4 regions of the Allorhizobium sp. GW101-3B10 genome follow, and region 1 is predicted to be linked to each of the others. Evidence: predicted binding sites of a transcription regulator. Region 1 holds the regulator's gene; each other region holds the start of a gene.
The links. The regulator LexA, encoded in region 1, represses DNA repair genes until DNA is damaged. The targets are predictions, from matches to a motif close to TGTTCNNNNTGTGTTCNG.

Region 1 (3,902 bases):
CTCGGATTGTCCTCGCCGAGCACGACGGTCGACAGGCCGAGCGCGCCGTTCTCGTGCCGCGCCAGTGCGCCGCGATCGGCCGGCAGCGGATTGACCCGCTCGCAGGCAAACAGGAAGAAGTCGGGTGCCCGTAGATCGGCGGCAAAGGCGAGCCTGAAGCCGCCCATAACCTCCGACCCGTCCGCCATCTTGAACACGCGTTCGAAATGCAGCATCGGGCCGCCGGAAAAGCCCTCGGCGACGAAACGCCGATGGTCCGCATCCCCATCCTCGGTCTTGACGACGATCGCCGACAGCCCTTCGAGGCCGTTGCGGAAACGGAACGCCTGGTCGCGCGCCACGAACATGTTGCCGGCCTTGGCCGCCGCCTCGCATTCCTCGCGGCTGGCGATCGCCAGCGGCTCGAGATAGGTGTCGTCGCCGAAGAACACGCAGGCATTCTCCGTGCCGAACGGATGGCGCGCATCGGGCGCCACGGTGAATCCGAGGTCGGTCAGGCGCCGGCGCGCCGCCTCGAGCGACTGGACCGGAAGGACGAGGTGGTCGAGACCCCGCGGCTTGTTCAGTTCGGACATACGACACCTCTCGTCGGCGGGAGTGATCGCGCGGAGATTTGCGCCATTTGATCCGGATTGGCAAGCTGGCGGCGCAAGTCGGATGTCCCTCGCGGCGCGCAGGACCACCCTGGCTCAGGTCTCGTCCAGGCCGTTTTGCAAAGATTTTCATTTCGCACTGCACACTTCACGGAATCTTAGGCACTTGCGGAACACAAATGGAACATATAGTGTATGTTCCGTATTTGTTTCACCAATTGGGGCTCCGAACATGCTGACGCGCAAGCAACAGGAACTGCTTCTGTTCATCCACGAACGGATGAAGGAATCGGGCGTTCCGCCCTCCTTCGACGAGATGAAGGACGCGCTCGACCTCGCCTCCAAGTCCGGCATCCACCGCCTGATCACGGCGCTGGAAGAACGCGGCTTCATCCGCCGCCTGCCCAACCGGGCCCGCGCGCTGGAGGTGATCAAGCTTCCGGAAGCCTATTCGCCGAGCCTGCAGCCGCGCCGCGGCTTCTCGCCCAGCGTCATCGAAGGCAGCCTCGGCAAGACGCCGCCCGTCGCGCCGAAGGCGGTCGAGGAGACGTCGAATTCGGTCAGCGTGCCCGTCATGGGCCGCATCGCCGCCGGCGTGCCGATCTCGGCGATCCAGAACAACACCCACGACATCAACGTGCCGGCCGAAATGCTCGGCGCCGGCGAGCACTATGCGCTCGAGGTCAAGGGTGATTCGATGATCGAGGCCGGCATCCTGGACGGCGACACGGTCATCATCCGCAACGCCTCCAACGCCAATCCCGGCGACATCATCGTCGCCCTCGTCGACGACGAGGAAGCGACGCTGAAGCGCTTCCGCCGCCGCGGCGCGTCGATCGCGCTGGAAGCCGCGAACCCGGCCTACGAGACCCGCATCTTCGGGCCCGACCGAGTGAAGATCCAGGGCAAGCTGGTCGGCCTCATCCGCCGCTATCACTGACATCCTCGGCGGCCGCAGGGCCGCCGGCATCACTGGCCGGTGTTGAGGCGAAGGTGCCGTCGGGTAAGGGAGCGGTCTGAAAGCTGTCGCTACGCCAGTCATAGAGACGATGGACGGACCACGGCCGATAGTCGCCGGAGAACGACGCGGTCACGCGCATCTCCCGTGCTTTTCGGTCTCCGAGCGAAAGCTCCACCGCGCCGCTGCGACGCAATGTCTCGGCCGTGAAAAGCCGGGCGCCCGAGCGGCAGGACTGAAAAGCCACCCGCCGCGCCGATACGACGACGTCGGCCACGTCACAGGCGCCGCCGACAAAGGCCGCTTCCTCCACCGTGACGATCGTCCATCCGCTGCCGAGCCGCGCCACGCACCAGTTCTTGCCTTCGCAGACAAACCGCCCCTCGCCCGCTTCCTTCAACGCGCCGCGCATGCGTTCGCGCGCTTTGCGCAGATCGTCCTCCGACCATTTTGGCGCCTGCTGGCCCGGCGGCATCGTCGGCGGCAGGGACTTGATCGGCGGCATGGCCGGCGCCGGTGCTTCCGCAGCCGGAAGACCGGCCGCCTTGCCGAGATCCGTCGGCCCGAGATGTTCGCCGGTTCCGAGTGCCGCCTGCCATTGCTCGAAGGTGAAGCGCGGCGGGCGCGTTCGGTTGGTGGCGAGGCCTTGCTGCGAGAGGCGAAGGCCGACGAGCCGGCCGTCCTCCGCGATTAGCACGTCGGCCGGGGGTGTGCCCGGCACCAGCGCCGCCGTCCCAATGACCGCCGCGAGCAGGAGCGAGCCGGCATGCCGGAGCCATGTGCGCAGCAGCGTCATCAGCAAGAGGCCGACCGCGGCGACCGGCAGGAACCAGCCTGGCATGCGGGTGAAGCCGATCGCCTCGCCCCAGCCGGCGACGCCATGGGCGATCACCAGCACCCATTCGAGCCCGATGCCCATCAGCAACAGGAACGGGGCGTCGAGGCCGAAGGGCATCAGCAGCATGGCGACCAGTCCGGCCGGCATCACCAGGATCGAGATGATCGGCATGGCGGCGAGATTGGCCTCCAGCCCGTGCGGCGCCAGCCGGTGGAAATGGGCGATGGCGAAGATCGCCGTCGACAGCCCACCGATCAGCGAGGTGAGGAAGGTGCCGGCCATCAGCTTGCCGCCCTCGCCGAGGAATCTCGCCCCCGGGAAGCTCAGCCTCAGGCCGGGGTTCCACCGTGGCCGGGCGCGCCATGCCGGATAGCCGGCGATGAGCGCCGCAGTCGCGGCGAACGACATCTGGAAGCTCGGTCCCATCACCGCCGACGGCGTGGTGGCGATGATGACGATCGCCGCCAGCGCCAGGTTGCGCAGGCTGATCGCCGGCCGGTCGAACAGGACGGCGACCAGCATGATCGCCGTCATCAGGAAGGCCCTCACGGCCGAGACCTGATAGCCCGAGATCATCAGATAGGCGAAGGCCGCGAGCAGCGCGCCCGCAGCGGCGATCTTCTTAATCGGGACGGCCTGGGCCAGCCTCGGCAACAGGCTGAGCACCATGCGCAGCCCGACGAAGAAGATGCCCGAGGCGAGCGCCATGTTGAGCCCCGAGATCGCCGTGATATGGGCAAGGCCCGAGAGACGCAGCGCCTCCGTCGCTTCCTTTGACATCGATCGCCGCTCGCCGGTGATGATCGAGGCGGCAAAGGCGCCCGGATCGCCGCCGATCACGCGGCGGATGCGCGTCGATATGCCGTCACGCACGGAAAACAGCTGCCGTTCGGTCGCCGCCCACAGGCTCTGCTCGCCCGGTCCGGGGCCCAGCCCGCGCGGCGCACCGAGGAAGAAGCCGACGGCGCCGATGCCGTCGAAATAGCTGGCGAAGGAAAAGTCGTTGAGGCCTGGAAGCGCCGGCCCGGACGGTGGCGACAGGCGGGCCCGTCCCGTCAGCAGGTCACCGAGCATCGCCGGCGATCCCTTGCCCCGCGCCAGCAGCGACACCCGCTCCGGAGCACGGCGCAGGGGCGGCTCTGCCGTCGACATCAGGCGCACGACATAACGCCACTCGCCGTTGGCGCCCGCCTCCCGCCGCTCGACCACCCCGGTCACCACCGTCGTGACGCCGCTGTCCAGCATGGTGGTGGCCCGGCGCCGCACCTCGAGATCGGCCAGCAGCATGCCGGCAAGCATGAGGGCGGCCGCCGTGGCAAGCCGGCAACCGGGCTGGTTGCGGCCAGCGAGCAGCATGCCGGCACACGTTGCGACGCAGCAGAGGACCGCCAGCGCGAGGGTCGGCGGCGGCTGCCCGAGGCAGAACCAGACGACGGCCCCAGCCCCCAGGAACACCGGAACGAAATGAAAGAAATGGCCGTGATCGTGCTCCCGCCTCAGCGCGGCTTCGAAG
Region 2 (3,902 bases), 2.8 Mb from region 1:
ACGGGCGGTTTGCCTGTCGACCCCTGGATATGCCGTCCCCGCACAGATGTTTTTCCGCAAGGCGCCATTGTCCTTCGAGCATGATTGCGGCCATGGTCGGGGCTTGCGCCTCTGCCGGCTTGCGGCGGCGCCTCCCCCCACCCATCGCAGGAGAATGCCCGTGCTGACCATCCGACGTCTCGATATTTCCGATGCCCGCCTGCTGATCGCCGGCGCCAGCGACAAGGCCCGCGAGATCGGCGTGCCGATGTGCATCGCCATCACCGACGAGAGCGGCCAGCTCATCGCCTTCGAGCGCATGGACGGCGGCAAGGTGACCAGCACGACGATCGCCATCGACAAGGCGTTTACGGCGGCTGCGGCGAAGAAGGCGACCCATGAATATGGCGCGGCCAGCCAGCCGGGCAGCCCGGCCTTCGGCATTCATTCGGCGATCGGCGGCCGGCTGATGGTGGTTGGCGGCGGCCTGCCGGTGATCATCGACGGCGAGGTGGTCGGCGGGATCGGCATCAGCTCGGGCACGCCGGCTCAGGATCTCAGCTGCGCGGAGGCGGGCATTGCCCATTTCCTCGCGACGCGGGGTTAATCCTTCAACGAGGCGGACATGCCGTCGGATTCCGCGGCGGCATCTTCGGCGCTCTCTTCGATACGCTCCATGTCGTCGTCGGACAGACCGAAATGGTGGCCGATCTCATGGATCAGCACATGGGTGATGATGTCGCCCAGCGTTTCCTCGTTCTCGGCCCAGTAGTCGAGAATGGGACGGCGATAGAGCGTGATGCGGTTCGGCATCTCGCCGGTTTCCATGGTGAAGCGCTCGGAAATGCCGCGGCCCTCGAACAGGCCGAGCAGATCGAAGGGCGTTTCCAGCGCCATGTCCTCGAACACTTCGTCAGTGGGGAAATCGGCGATCTCGATGATCAGATTGCCCGTCAGCGCACGGAATTCCTCCGGCAAATGGCCATAGGCCTCGATCGCCAGCGATTCGAACGCGCTGATCGTCGGGGCATAGCGTTCGCGCCAATCTTCGGTCTGGTCAATACGTGCCATCGGTACTCCTTACTGGCTTTCCATATAGGACCTTTGCCCCCGCATTTCGAGTGGGAATCCTGTCAAGGAATAAATTCACAACGAATCCGGTTGACTCTTTTAGCAAGCTCTGGAATCCATAGGAACATATAGAGAACATTCCAGCAGGAGAGACGTCATGGGCGCGACCGCTCAGGCGCAGGAGAGGCTTTTTGCCTTGCGCGAAGCCATAGCGAAGATCGAGGGGCGCGCTCCTGCGGACGGGCTTGCGCCCGTGGCGGGCGGCTCCGTCGGCGAGGCGAATCCGCGGTCCTGCGGCTCCGTCATCCAGGAAGACCAGCACCTCGAAAGCCTTCTGCCGGAGGGTTTTCCGGTCGGTTCGATGATCGAGGCGCGCGGCCTGCAGCTGCGGGACGCCGGGGCCGTCAGCGGCTTCGGGCTGGGGCTCTGCCTGTTCGGCCGGTCCTATCGGCTGGGAAAGCGCATCCTGTGGATCGGCGAACGGATGGTCGCCCGGGAGGCGGGCCTGCCCCATGCGGCGGGGCTTGCCGACTACGGATTACAGCCGGGTGAACTCCTCTATGCCATGCCCAGGCGGCTGGAGGATGCGCTCTGGCTTGCCGATGCGGCGCTCACCTCGGGCGGCTTTTCGGCGGTGATGCTGGAGGTCAACGGCAATCCGCGCGGGTTCGGCCTAACCGAAAGCCGGCGTCTCAGCCTGAAGGCCAAGAGCACCGGCGGTTTTCTCCTTCTGGTGCGCCAGGGCGGGGAGGAAGAGGCGAGCAGCGCTTCCCTTCGCCTTCGCATCGAACCCGCGCCGGCGGCGGCGCGCTTCCTGCCCGACGGAACGATGCTTGGCGGCAGCATCGGCAATCCCGTCTTTCGCCTCGTTCCGGAAAAGATCCGGCTCGGGGGCCCTCGCGAACTGATCCTGGAGTGGAACAAAGATGACCGCCAATTTTACCCCGCAGCTCCCCTTCACGCCGGCACAAGCCCTGCACACCGACCGGCGCATCCTGGCACTCTGGTTCCCCCGCCTTTCGACCGATCGGCTGGCGCGCCGGCGCTGGGGACAGTCGTGGCGTTCGACCGGGCGTCCTGAGCATCCGCCGGTCGTCTGCGCCGGGCGGATCGCCAATGCCATGCGGCTGAGCGCGCTCGACGAGGTCGCCGAGGCGATCGGGCTGCGCGCCGGCCAGGCGCTCGCCGAGGCGCGCGCCATCTGTCCGGCGCTCGACGTCGCCGAGGACGACATGCCGGCGGACCGGCGCTTTCTCGAGGCGATCGCCGACTGGTGCGACCGCTATACGCCGCTGGTGGAGCTGGACGGCCTGGACGGGCTGATGCTCGACATCACGGGCTGCGCCCATCTGTTCGGCGGGGAGGCGAAGCTTGTCGCCGAACTGCTCGACCGGCTTCTTCAGCTGGGGCTCGATGCGCGCGGGGCGATCTCCTCGACGCCCGGCCTGTCCTGGGCGGCCGCGCGTTTTTCCGGCCATGCGGTGGTGGCCGACAGCGACATGGTGCGGGTTCTCTCACCCCTTCCCCTGGCGGCGCTCCGGATCGACGCGGGCATGGCGGCGGCGCTGGCGCGGGTCGGGCTCAAGCAGGTGGGCGATCTTCTGACGGCGCCCCGCGGGCCGCTGACCCGGCGCTTCGGTCCCGGCCTGCTGCTGCGGCTCGACCAGGCGCTCGGGCGCGAGGGGGAATCGATCGTGCCCCGCCGCCCGGTCGCCCTGCTTTCGGTCGAACGGCGGCTGGCGGAACCGATCCGCGACGAGGAGGTGATCCTCGACCTGACCGGTCGGCTGGCGGCGGGCCTGAAATCGGGCCTCGACGCGCGCGGCGAAGGCGGCCGGCTGTTCGAACTCCTGCTGTTCCGGGTGGATGGCCGGGTGTTCCGGATCGAGATCGGCGCGGCGTCGCCGCTCAAGGATGCCCGGCGCATCCAGGCGCTGTTTTCCGAACGGCTCGGCGTGCTGCATGACGACCTCGATGCCGGCTTCGGTTTCGAGATCGTCCGGCTCAACGTCTTGCGCACCGAGGCCCTGGCCGAAACGCAGGGCAGTTTCGGGACCCGCCCGCGGCAGGAGGATGCGGCCCTCGACTTCATCGACCGGGTGACGGCCCGTTTCGGCGAAGGCTGCCTCACGCTCCCCGTCACCCATGCGAGCCATTGGCCGGAACGCGCCTCCGGCCTTTTGCCGCTCGCCGAGGCGGCGGCGCCGGCCGCCGCGCGTCTGCCCGCTCCGCCGGTCCGCAGCGAAAGGCCGATTCGACTCTTTGCCCATCCCGAACCGGTGGAGGTGACCGCCGAGGTGCCCGACGGTCCGCCCGCCAGCTTCCGCTGGCGCCGGGCCCAGCACAGGGTGGCGCGGGCCGAGGGGCCGGAACGGCTGGCGCCGGAATGGTGGATCGACGGCGAGGAGGCCTCGCCGCGCGACTATTTCCGCATCGAGGACAGCGCCGGCCACCGTTTCTGGCTCTTCCGCCAGGGTCTCTACGAGCGCGGATCGGCCCGGCCGAGCTGGTTCATGCAGGGCATATTCGCATGAGCGCCCCGGCCTTCTTCGAGATCGGCTGCCGCAGCAATTTCTCCTTCCTGGAGGGGGCCTCGCATCCGGAGGAGATGGTGGCGACCGCCGCCCGGATCGGCCTTTCGGGTCTTGGGCTTGCCGACCGCAACACGGTGGCGGGTGTGGTGCGCATGCATGCCGCAGCGAAGATCAAGGGCTATGTCTTTCGGCCGGGGGCGCGGCTCGCCTTTGCCGACGGAGCGCCGGAGCTTGTCGCCTATCCGATGAACCGGCGCGGCTGGGGCCATCTCTGCCGCCTGCTGAGCGCGGGAAACCTGCGTTCGCAAAAGGGCGTGT
Region 3 (3,902 bases), 3.0 Mb from region 1:
GTCGGCGCTGATCGCCAGATCGCTGTTGCCGGCGGCATGGAGACGCGCGGCGCGGGCCTCGAACTCGAGCCCGAGCGCTTTGTGCGCGGCCGACTCGACGGCCTTGGCGTCAGGCCCTTCGGTCCCCGATATGGGCGTGAACCGGAAACCGGCGAGTTGTCCCACATGATGTCCTTCCACGAAGACATCGCCGTTTACACTGATTTCAGCTTCCAACATCGCATTCTCTCTCAAGCGCTTCATGAGCACAGATGTCCTGCGATCAACAAAGCGTTTCGTCAACCGTTCATGTAGCGCATCGGACAATCGGTCTTCGATTTCCCGTGTCTTTTCTTGCCAGTGTGTCGGATCGGCAAGCCAACCCGGCCGGTTCGATACATAAGTCCATGTTCGGATCTGGGCAATCCTGGCGGACAAGGTATCGATTTCGCCGTCGGTTCGGTCCGCCCGACGAACCTGTTCGCCCATGAAATCCTCGTTGACCGTACCATGGCGCACAAGGTCGAAGAACAGGCTCTGGATCAGGTCGGCATGCTGGGCAGGCGTGATGCGCCGATAGTCGGGCAATGCGCAGGCTTCCCAAAGCTTCTCGACGCGCGCCGGCGTATCGGCAAGGTCTCTCACCTCCGGATAGCGCGCCAGGAATTCCAGCGCCTGCTGGTCGATCGCCGGCAAAGCCCTGGTCAGCCCTTCGACGCGCGGCGCCGCCTCGAGGCTACGCTGCAGTGCACCGATCGACGAGAAGTCGAACTTCGCAGTACGCCATTGCAGCACCTTCACACTGTCGAATTCATGCGCTTCGAGCCGCTCGACCAGTTCTTCCTCGAACGGATCCACCCGCCCGGTCACGCCGAAGGTACCGTCCTTCAGATGGCGCCCGGCTCGACCGGCGATCTGGCCGAGCTCGCCGGAATTCAGATTGCGGAACTGGTAGCCGTCGAACTTGCGGTCCTGGGCGAAAGCCACATGGTCGACATCGAGATTGAGGCCCATGCCGATCGCATCGGTGGCGACCAGATATTCGACGTCGCCCTCCTGATAGAGACCGACCTGCGCGTTGCGGGTGCGGGGGCTGAGCGCCCCGAGCACCACGGCGGCCCCGCCGCGCTGGCGGCGGATCAGCTCGGCGATCGCATAGACCTCGTCCGCGGAGAAGGCGACGATCGCCGTGCGCTGCGGCAGGCGGGTGATCTTCTTCTGGCCGGCATAGAAAAGCTGGGAAAGCCGGGGCCGCTCGATGATGGTGATGCCCGGCAGGAGTTGCAGCAGGATCGGCTTCATCGTGGCCGAGCCGAGCAGCAGCGTCTCGTCACGGCCGCGCAGATGCAGAAGGCGGTCGGTGAAGATGTGGCCGCGTTCCAGATCGCCGGCCAGCTGGATCTCGTCGATCGCCACGAACGAGGCTTTGGTCTCGCGCGGCATGGCCTCCACGGTGCAGACAGAAAAGCGGGCGCCCGGCGGCGCGATCTTTTCCTCGCCGGTCACCAGGGCCACCTGCGAGACACCGACGCGCTCGACGAGCCGTCCATAGACCTCGCGCGCCAGCAGGCGCAGCGGCAGGCCGATGATGCCCGAGCCATGCGCCACCATACGGTCGATGGCGTAATGGGTCTTGCCGGTATTGGTCGGCCCCAGCACAGCCGTGACGCCGCGGCCGCTCAGGATCATGGGTTGCGAATTCAATGATGGCTCCGCGCTGCAAGGGGTCATCGACCGCGGCTGGTGGCGGTCGGCGAGCTTGCCCCACACATGGCGACGATTGCCGACAAAGGCAAGCCATCCGTGACAGGTGAGCCCGATTCCCGCTCCTCGGCCGCAGGAATTCCCCCAAAAGCGGAGGTCAGCGGCCCGCCGTTAACCCACGGAACATGCTGGGAACGAATCAGCGACGAATCGCTGACTCCGGGCGATTCAGGATTTGTTCACGGCTACATCTCGGCGGCCTGTCGAGAATCGACACAAAATGCTGAATCGGATCAATGGCTTGCCAACGGGGTTCCGTCCCGTTGGTTAACCATGATCGGGAGTGGAACCGTTCTGCCCCCCCCGACGCGTTCTGGGAACTCTGGTTCACCGATGTGATGTTTCCGCCGCCCCATGCCGAATGGATCAGCGGCATCCACGACGCCATCGTTCCGCCCTCGCACCAGCGGAGACTGTCGAAGCTTCTCCCGCGCGCGCGGACCGTGCTTGTTCGGCGACTGCGGCCATCTGGTGATGGTCGAGCAGAAGCGACAGATGGACAAGGTAATCGCCGGCTTCCTCGATCCCCGCTCGTCCGTCGTCGCCGCCCTTGGCCGCCAGCGCGCCAACCCCTTCGCGCCGCTTCTCAATGGGTTCGATCCGGACTTTTCGCCTGCCCTTTCGGCACGGTTGGAACAATTCTCATCCGGCGACGTTGAAGCGACAAGAAGACCAGGTTTTGCATTCCCGAATGGAGAGGGTCACCATGTTGAGCACAATTCTCATCGTCATCGTCATATTGCTGCTGATCGGCGCGCTGCCCAATTGGGGCTATAGCCGCAACTGGGGCTATGCGCCTTCCGGTGGCCTGGGCCTCGTGGTTCTCATTCTTGTCATCCTGCTGCTCATGGGCCGGATCTAACGCCCGTCAAAACCGAAGAGGAAAACCGACGATGAAGAAAATCCTTCTTGCCCTTGCCCTGATTGCCCCCCTGGCATCCTGCACGGCGACCGAACGCGGTGCCGGCGTAGGCGCCGCAACCGGTGCCGTCATCGGTGGCGTAGCCACCAATTCCGTCGGCGGCGCAGCCGTCGGCGCAGTGGTCGGCGGCGCTGCCGGCGCCCTGATCGGTCAGTCCCAGGAACGTTCGGGCTATTGCGTCTATCGCGATCGCTACGGCCGCACCTACGAAGCGCGCTGCCGCTAAGTCGCAGACAGCGCCTCGACAGAAAGCCGCCGGTTCCCCCACCGGCGGTTTTTTGCTGTTTTGGACCGTCACGTTAACAGATCGACCAAAGCCGGAACGAATCGGCGACGAATCGGTGACGCGCCTGTTTTCCCGCTTTGTTCACCGCAATATCTTGTTGAATAACAAACTGTTAGCCATAGGAAACGGTGGATATTAGGATCTGCGGCCGCCGGCTACGGGCCTGATGTTAACTTTTGGCACACGGCAGAAAAAGCCGGCCCGAGGGCCGGCTCGAGTCTGATCCGTTATCTCAGCTCAAACGAAGAACTGGCCGCCATTGGCCGAGATCGTCGATCCGGTGATGAAACCGGCATCGTCGGATGCGAGGAAGACCACGATTCGCGCGATCTCCTCCGGCTCGCCGAGACGCCCGACCGGGATCTGCGGAATGATCCGCTCGTTCAGCACCTTTTCCGGGATGGCGCGCACCATCTCCGTGCCGATATAGCCCGGGCAGATCGCGTTCACCGTGATCCCCTTGGCTGCGCCCTCCTGGGCGAGCGCCTTGGTGATGCCGAGATCGCCAGCCTTGGCCGCCGAATAGTTGGCCTGACCCATCTGCCCCTTCTGGCCGTTGATCGAGGAGATGGTGATGACTCGGCCGAAATTGCGGTCGCGCATGCCGGACCACACCGGATGGGTCATGTTGAACACGCCGGTGAGGTTGGTGTTGATCACTTCGTTCCACTGTTCCGGCGTCATCTTGTGGAACATGGCATCGCGCGTGATGCCGGCATTGTTGACGAGGATTTCGACCGGGCCGAGTTCCGCCTCGACCTTGGCGATCCCCTCGGCGCAGGACTGGTAGTTCGAAACGTCCCACTTGAACGTATGGATCCCCGTTTCGGCCTCGAAGGCCTTGGCCTTCTCGTCATTGCCGGCATAGTTCGCCGCCACCCGGTAGCCGGCGGCCTTGAGCGCGATCGAAATCGCCGCCCCGATACCCCGGGTTCCACCCGTCACCAATGC
Region 4 (3,902 bases), 2.1 Mb from region 1:
AAGAAAACGCCGGCAAGACGATCGTCGTGATCATCCCGTCCTTCGCCGAGCGCTACCTGTCGACCGCACTGTTTGCCGGCCTCGGCGAATAAGGGTTTCTCGACCTGACGAAACAATTGAAGGGGCGCCAAGCGGCGCCCTTTCTCGTTTTCGCCGGATCTGGTCTTCCCATCTCGTCACGCCCCGGCACGGGGCCGAGCCCGGCTCCCCCGTTCTGCCTGCATTGCGGGCGCCCTCCTCCGTCTCCTGGCGCTGTCGGCCGAGCCGCCGTTTTGGCCTTTTGCCGGCAGGCCGCCGCAACGCTCCTTCCTTCCGCGCGCCTCGTCTCCACCGCACCGAGGCGGAGTCACCCGACCCGCCTCAAACGGACTCCCTTACGCCGCGGCCGACAGCCGTTCCGAGGCGATGCGGTAGGAGATCGCTTCCGCCAGGTGAATGCGGCCAAGCAAGCTGGCTCCATCCAGATCGGCGAGCGTGCGCGCCACCTTCAGCACCCGGTGGTAGCCGCGGGCGGAGAACTTGAACTTGTCGGCGGCGTCGCGCAGCAATTGCAGGCCGGCCGGATCGGGCTCGGCGAGCTTCTCGATCAGCGCCGTCGAACAGCGGGCATTGGTCGTCACGCCGCCGATCCCGGCCGACTCGAACCTCTCGCGCTGCATGTCGCGGGCGAGCGCCACGCGCTGTGCTACGTCGGCGCTTCTCTCCGCTGTCATCGGCCGGATGAGATCGGATGCCGAGACCGCCGGCACGTCGATACGGATGTCGATGCGGTCCATCAGCGGCCCGGAAATCCGGCCCTGGTAGTCGGTGATGCAGCGCGGGCCGCGCGCGCAGGTGTGCCCCGGCTCGCCGGCCATGCCACAACGGCACGGGTTCATCGCTGCCACCAGCTGGAACTCGGAAGGATAGGCCACCCGGTGATTGGCGCGGGCGATGATGCATTCGCCCGTCTCCAGCGGCTGGCGCAGCGCATCGAGCACCGGCGGGGCAAATTCCGGCAGTTCGTCGAGGAAAAGCACGCCGCGATGGGCAAGCGAGGCTTCGCCCGGCCGGGCACGAAGGCCACCGCCGACAAGGGCCGCCATGGTCGCCGAATGGTGCGGGGTTCGGAACGGCCGGCGATCCGACAGCTTGCCGCCCGAGAGCTGGCCGGCGATGGAATGGATCATCGACACTTCGAGCAGTTCGGCGGCCGAAAGCGGCGGCAGGATCGACGGAAGTCGAGCGGCCAGCATGGACTTGCCGGAGCCCGGCGGCCCGACCATCAAGAGATTGTGCCCACCGGCCGCCGCGACCTCCAGCGCCCGCTTGGCGCTTTCCTGGCCCTTGATGTCGGCAAGATCCGGCAGATTGGCGGGCAGTGCCCGGATCGCCGGCTCCGGGCGCGTCAGCACCTGGGTGCCACGGAAATGATTGGCAAGCGCAATCAGGCTGCGCGGCGCGAGGATGTCGATGTCGGCGCCGGCCCAGGCCGCCTCGGCCCCGCAATCGGCCGGGCAGATCAGCCCTTTGCCGAGCGCATTGGCGCCGATCGCCGCCGGAAGCGCGCCGGCAATCGCCGCGATCGTGCCGTCGAGATTGAGTTCGCCGATCACCACATAATCGGAGAGCGCGTCGCCAGGGATGGCGCCGAGGGCCGCCATCAGGCCGAGCGCAATGGGCAAGTCGAAATGCGAGCCTTCCTTGGGAAGATCGGCTGGCGCCAGATTGACGGTCACCCGCTTGGGCGGCAGCGCCAGTCCGGACGCATGAAGCGCCGCCTGCACGCGTTCGCGGCTCTCCGCCACCGCCTTGTCCGGCAGGCCGACGATCTGCATGCCGAGCTTGCCCGGCGCGACCATCACCTGGACGTCGACCGGAACGCCCTCAATGCCCTGGAATGCGACTGTACTGACACGCGCTACCATCGCCCGCCCCCACGAACCCAGATCGCCCCTCGCAACTACATCTTGCGCGGGTCATGGATTGCAATCTGGCACGGATCGCGCCCGAAAACAAGAACATTAGCGGAACAAATTCACGCTATACTCGCGATCGGGTTGCGTCGAGTTGTATAGTTGGAACGAAGGGTGATCAGACCGGAAGACGGGCCGTTCTCAGGCCCGCTTCTTCTCGATCGCATCCCACAGAAGCGCGGCAATATCTGCACCGCCGAACTTCTTGACTTCCCGGATGCCGGTCGGAGAGGTCACGTTGATCTCTGTCATGTAGTCGCCGATGACGTCGATGCCGACCAGCATGAAGCCGCGCTCCTTCAGTGCAGGACCGATGCGGGCGCAGATTTCCTTCTCCCGCGCCGTCAGTTCGGTGGCCTCGGCGCGCCCGCCGACATGCATGTTGGAACGGCTGTCGGTTTCGGCCGGAACGCGGTTGATCGCGCCGACCGCCTCGCCGTCGACCAGGATGATGCGCTTGTCGCCCTTGCGCACCGCCGGCAGATAGGCCTGGGCGATGAAGGGTTCGCGGAACATCTGGTGGAACATCTCGATCAGCGAGGTGAAGTTGCGGTCGTCGCGGGTGGAGTGGAAAACCCCGGCGCCGCCATTGCCGTAGAGCGGCTTCAGGATGATGTCGCCCATCTCTTCGCGGAAGCGGGCAATCTCGCTCACATCGCGCGTGATCAGCGTCGGCGGCATCAGATCGGCGAATTCGGTGACGAAGATCTTTTCCGGTGAGTTGCGCACCCAGGCCGGATCGTTGACGACCAGCGTCTTCGGATGGATGCGCTCGAGCAGGTGGGTCGAGGTGATATAGGCCATGTCGAAGGGCGGATCCTGGCGCAGCAGCACCACGTCCATGGTGGAAAGATCGACCCGTTCCGGTTCGCCCAGGGTGAAGTGGTTGCCCTTTTTGTCGCGCAGTTCCATCGGCTCGACGGTGGCGATGATGCGGCCGTCGCGCATGGAGAGCCGGTCGGGCGTATAGTGGAACAGCTTGTAGCCGCGGGCCTGGGCCTCAAGGCTCATGGCGAAGGTCGAATCCCCCGCGATCGCGATACCGGAGACATGGTCCATCTGGACCGCAATATTGGTGATCTTCGCCATGGCCGGCCCCTCGTTGAAAGCCCCCGAGATTTAGGCCGGCTCCCTGAGAAAGGCAACGTCGACGACCATCAATTCTGCTGAACGTCGGCTCAGCCGAGGACCCGCTTTGCCGAGGGCGAGCGCAACGCGTTGCGGATGCGGTAGAGCGTGGCCAGCGGCTCGGGGAAAGGCTTGCGCAAGAAGGCGATCTTGCGGACATAGTCGTCGACGCGCCAGGTCGCCCAGGTGCCGCCGCGGAAATAGGCGATGTCGCCGGCCTTCAGCAGGCGCTCAGAACCGTCCTCCGCCGTCACATGAACTTCGCCCTCCTGGATGACCACCGTCTCGTCCCAGCCGAAATACCAGCGGAACTCCCCGGCCGTGCAATCCCAGACCGCGGTCGAGCTTGCCTCGTCCGTGCTGGTCGAGTGGTCGGCGATGCGTGCCAGAGGCGTGCCGCGAATGATCCATTCGGGCTTGATCGGTGCGGGCCTGAGTGCCAGGTGGTCGCTGTGGGCCGCGACCACCGGCGGGTTTTCGTCAATGCGCTGGTTGCGCGGGGCTGCGAGCAGCGTGCCGGCCATGCCGACGAGCAGGAGTTTGAGAGGCATTTCCGTTCCCAGGACTGTCTTGTTCTGCACGGAACGATAGCAGGCCTCTCTTACCTTTCGCTTTGGCCGATCGTTCGAATTTTAACGATAGGCCGCTGCCCGGCGGGGCCGCTTCAGGCGAAGCTTGCCTCGCGGACCAGCGACTGCGACGTCCGACTGCCCGGGTGGGGTTGCAGCGGCTCGATCCGGCGGCCCGTATCCCTGGCAAAGAAATGAACCCGCTCCGGCGCCACGGTGAGCGGCAGCTCCTCGATGATGGCCACTTCCA

Region 2: a site for LexA is predicted at 1,171-1,188, ahead of AC07Y0_RS20885 (ImuA family protein). Genes of this name have one in related genera too.
Region 3: a site for LexA is predicted at 1,863-1,880, ahead of AC07Y0_RS21765 (helicase-related protein). Genes of this name have one in related genera too.
Region 4: a site for LexA is predicted at 1,997-2,014, ahead of AC07Y0_RS17590 (YifB family Mg chelatase-like AAA ATPase). Genes of this name have one in related genera too.

Annotation. Positions count from the first base shown of each region.
Region 1 is NZ_JBWKZR010000001.1:1,481,725-1,485,626, reverse strand. It holds gene AC07Y0_RS07070 (VOC family protein) at 1-575, opposite strand, end outside; gene lexA (transcriptional repressor LexA) at 826-1,533, shown strand; gene AC07Y0_RS07060 (ComEC/Rec2 family competence protein) at 1,514-3,902, opposite strand, start outside.
Region 2 is NZ_JBWKZR010000001.1:4,244,829-4,248,730, forward strand. It holds gene AC07Y0_RS20875 (GlcG/HbpS family heme-binding protein) at 161-586, shown strand; gene AC07Y0_RS20880 (metallopeptidase family protein) at 583-1,050, opposite strand; gene AC07Y0_RS20885 (ImuA family protein) at 1,208-2,131, shown strand; gene AC07Y0_RS20890 (Y-family DNA polymerase) at 2,172-3,584, shown strand; gene AC07Y0_RS20895 (error-prone DNA polymerase) at 3,581-3,902, shown strand, end outside.
Region 3 is NZ_JBWKZR010000001.1:4,436,329-4,440,230, reverse strand. It holds gene AC07Y0_RS21765 (helicase-related protein) at 1-1,710, opposite strand, end outside; gene AC07Y0_RS21760 (DUF3309 family protein) at 2,450-2,605, shown strand; gene AC07Y0_RS21755 (YMGG-like glycine zipper-containing protein) at 2,637-2,891, shown strand; gene AC07Y0_RS21750 (beta-ketoacyl-ACP reductase) at 3,189-3,902, opposite strand, start outside.
Region 4 is NZ_JBWKZR010000001.1:3,538,602-3,542,503, forward strand. It holds gene cysK (cysteine synthase A) at 1-92, shown strand, start outside; gene AC07Y0_RS17590 (YifB family Mg chelatase-like AAA ATPase) at 375-1,907, opposite strand; gene gshB (glutathione synthase) at 2,097-3,044, opposite strand; gene AC07Y0_RS17600 (cupin domain-containing protein) at 3,134-3,607, opposite strand; gene AC07Y0_RS17605 (sn-glycerol-3-phosphate import ATP-binding protein UgpC) at 3,748-3,902, opposite strand, start outside.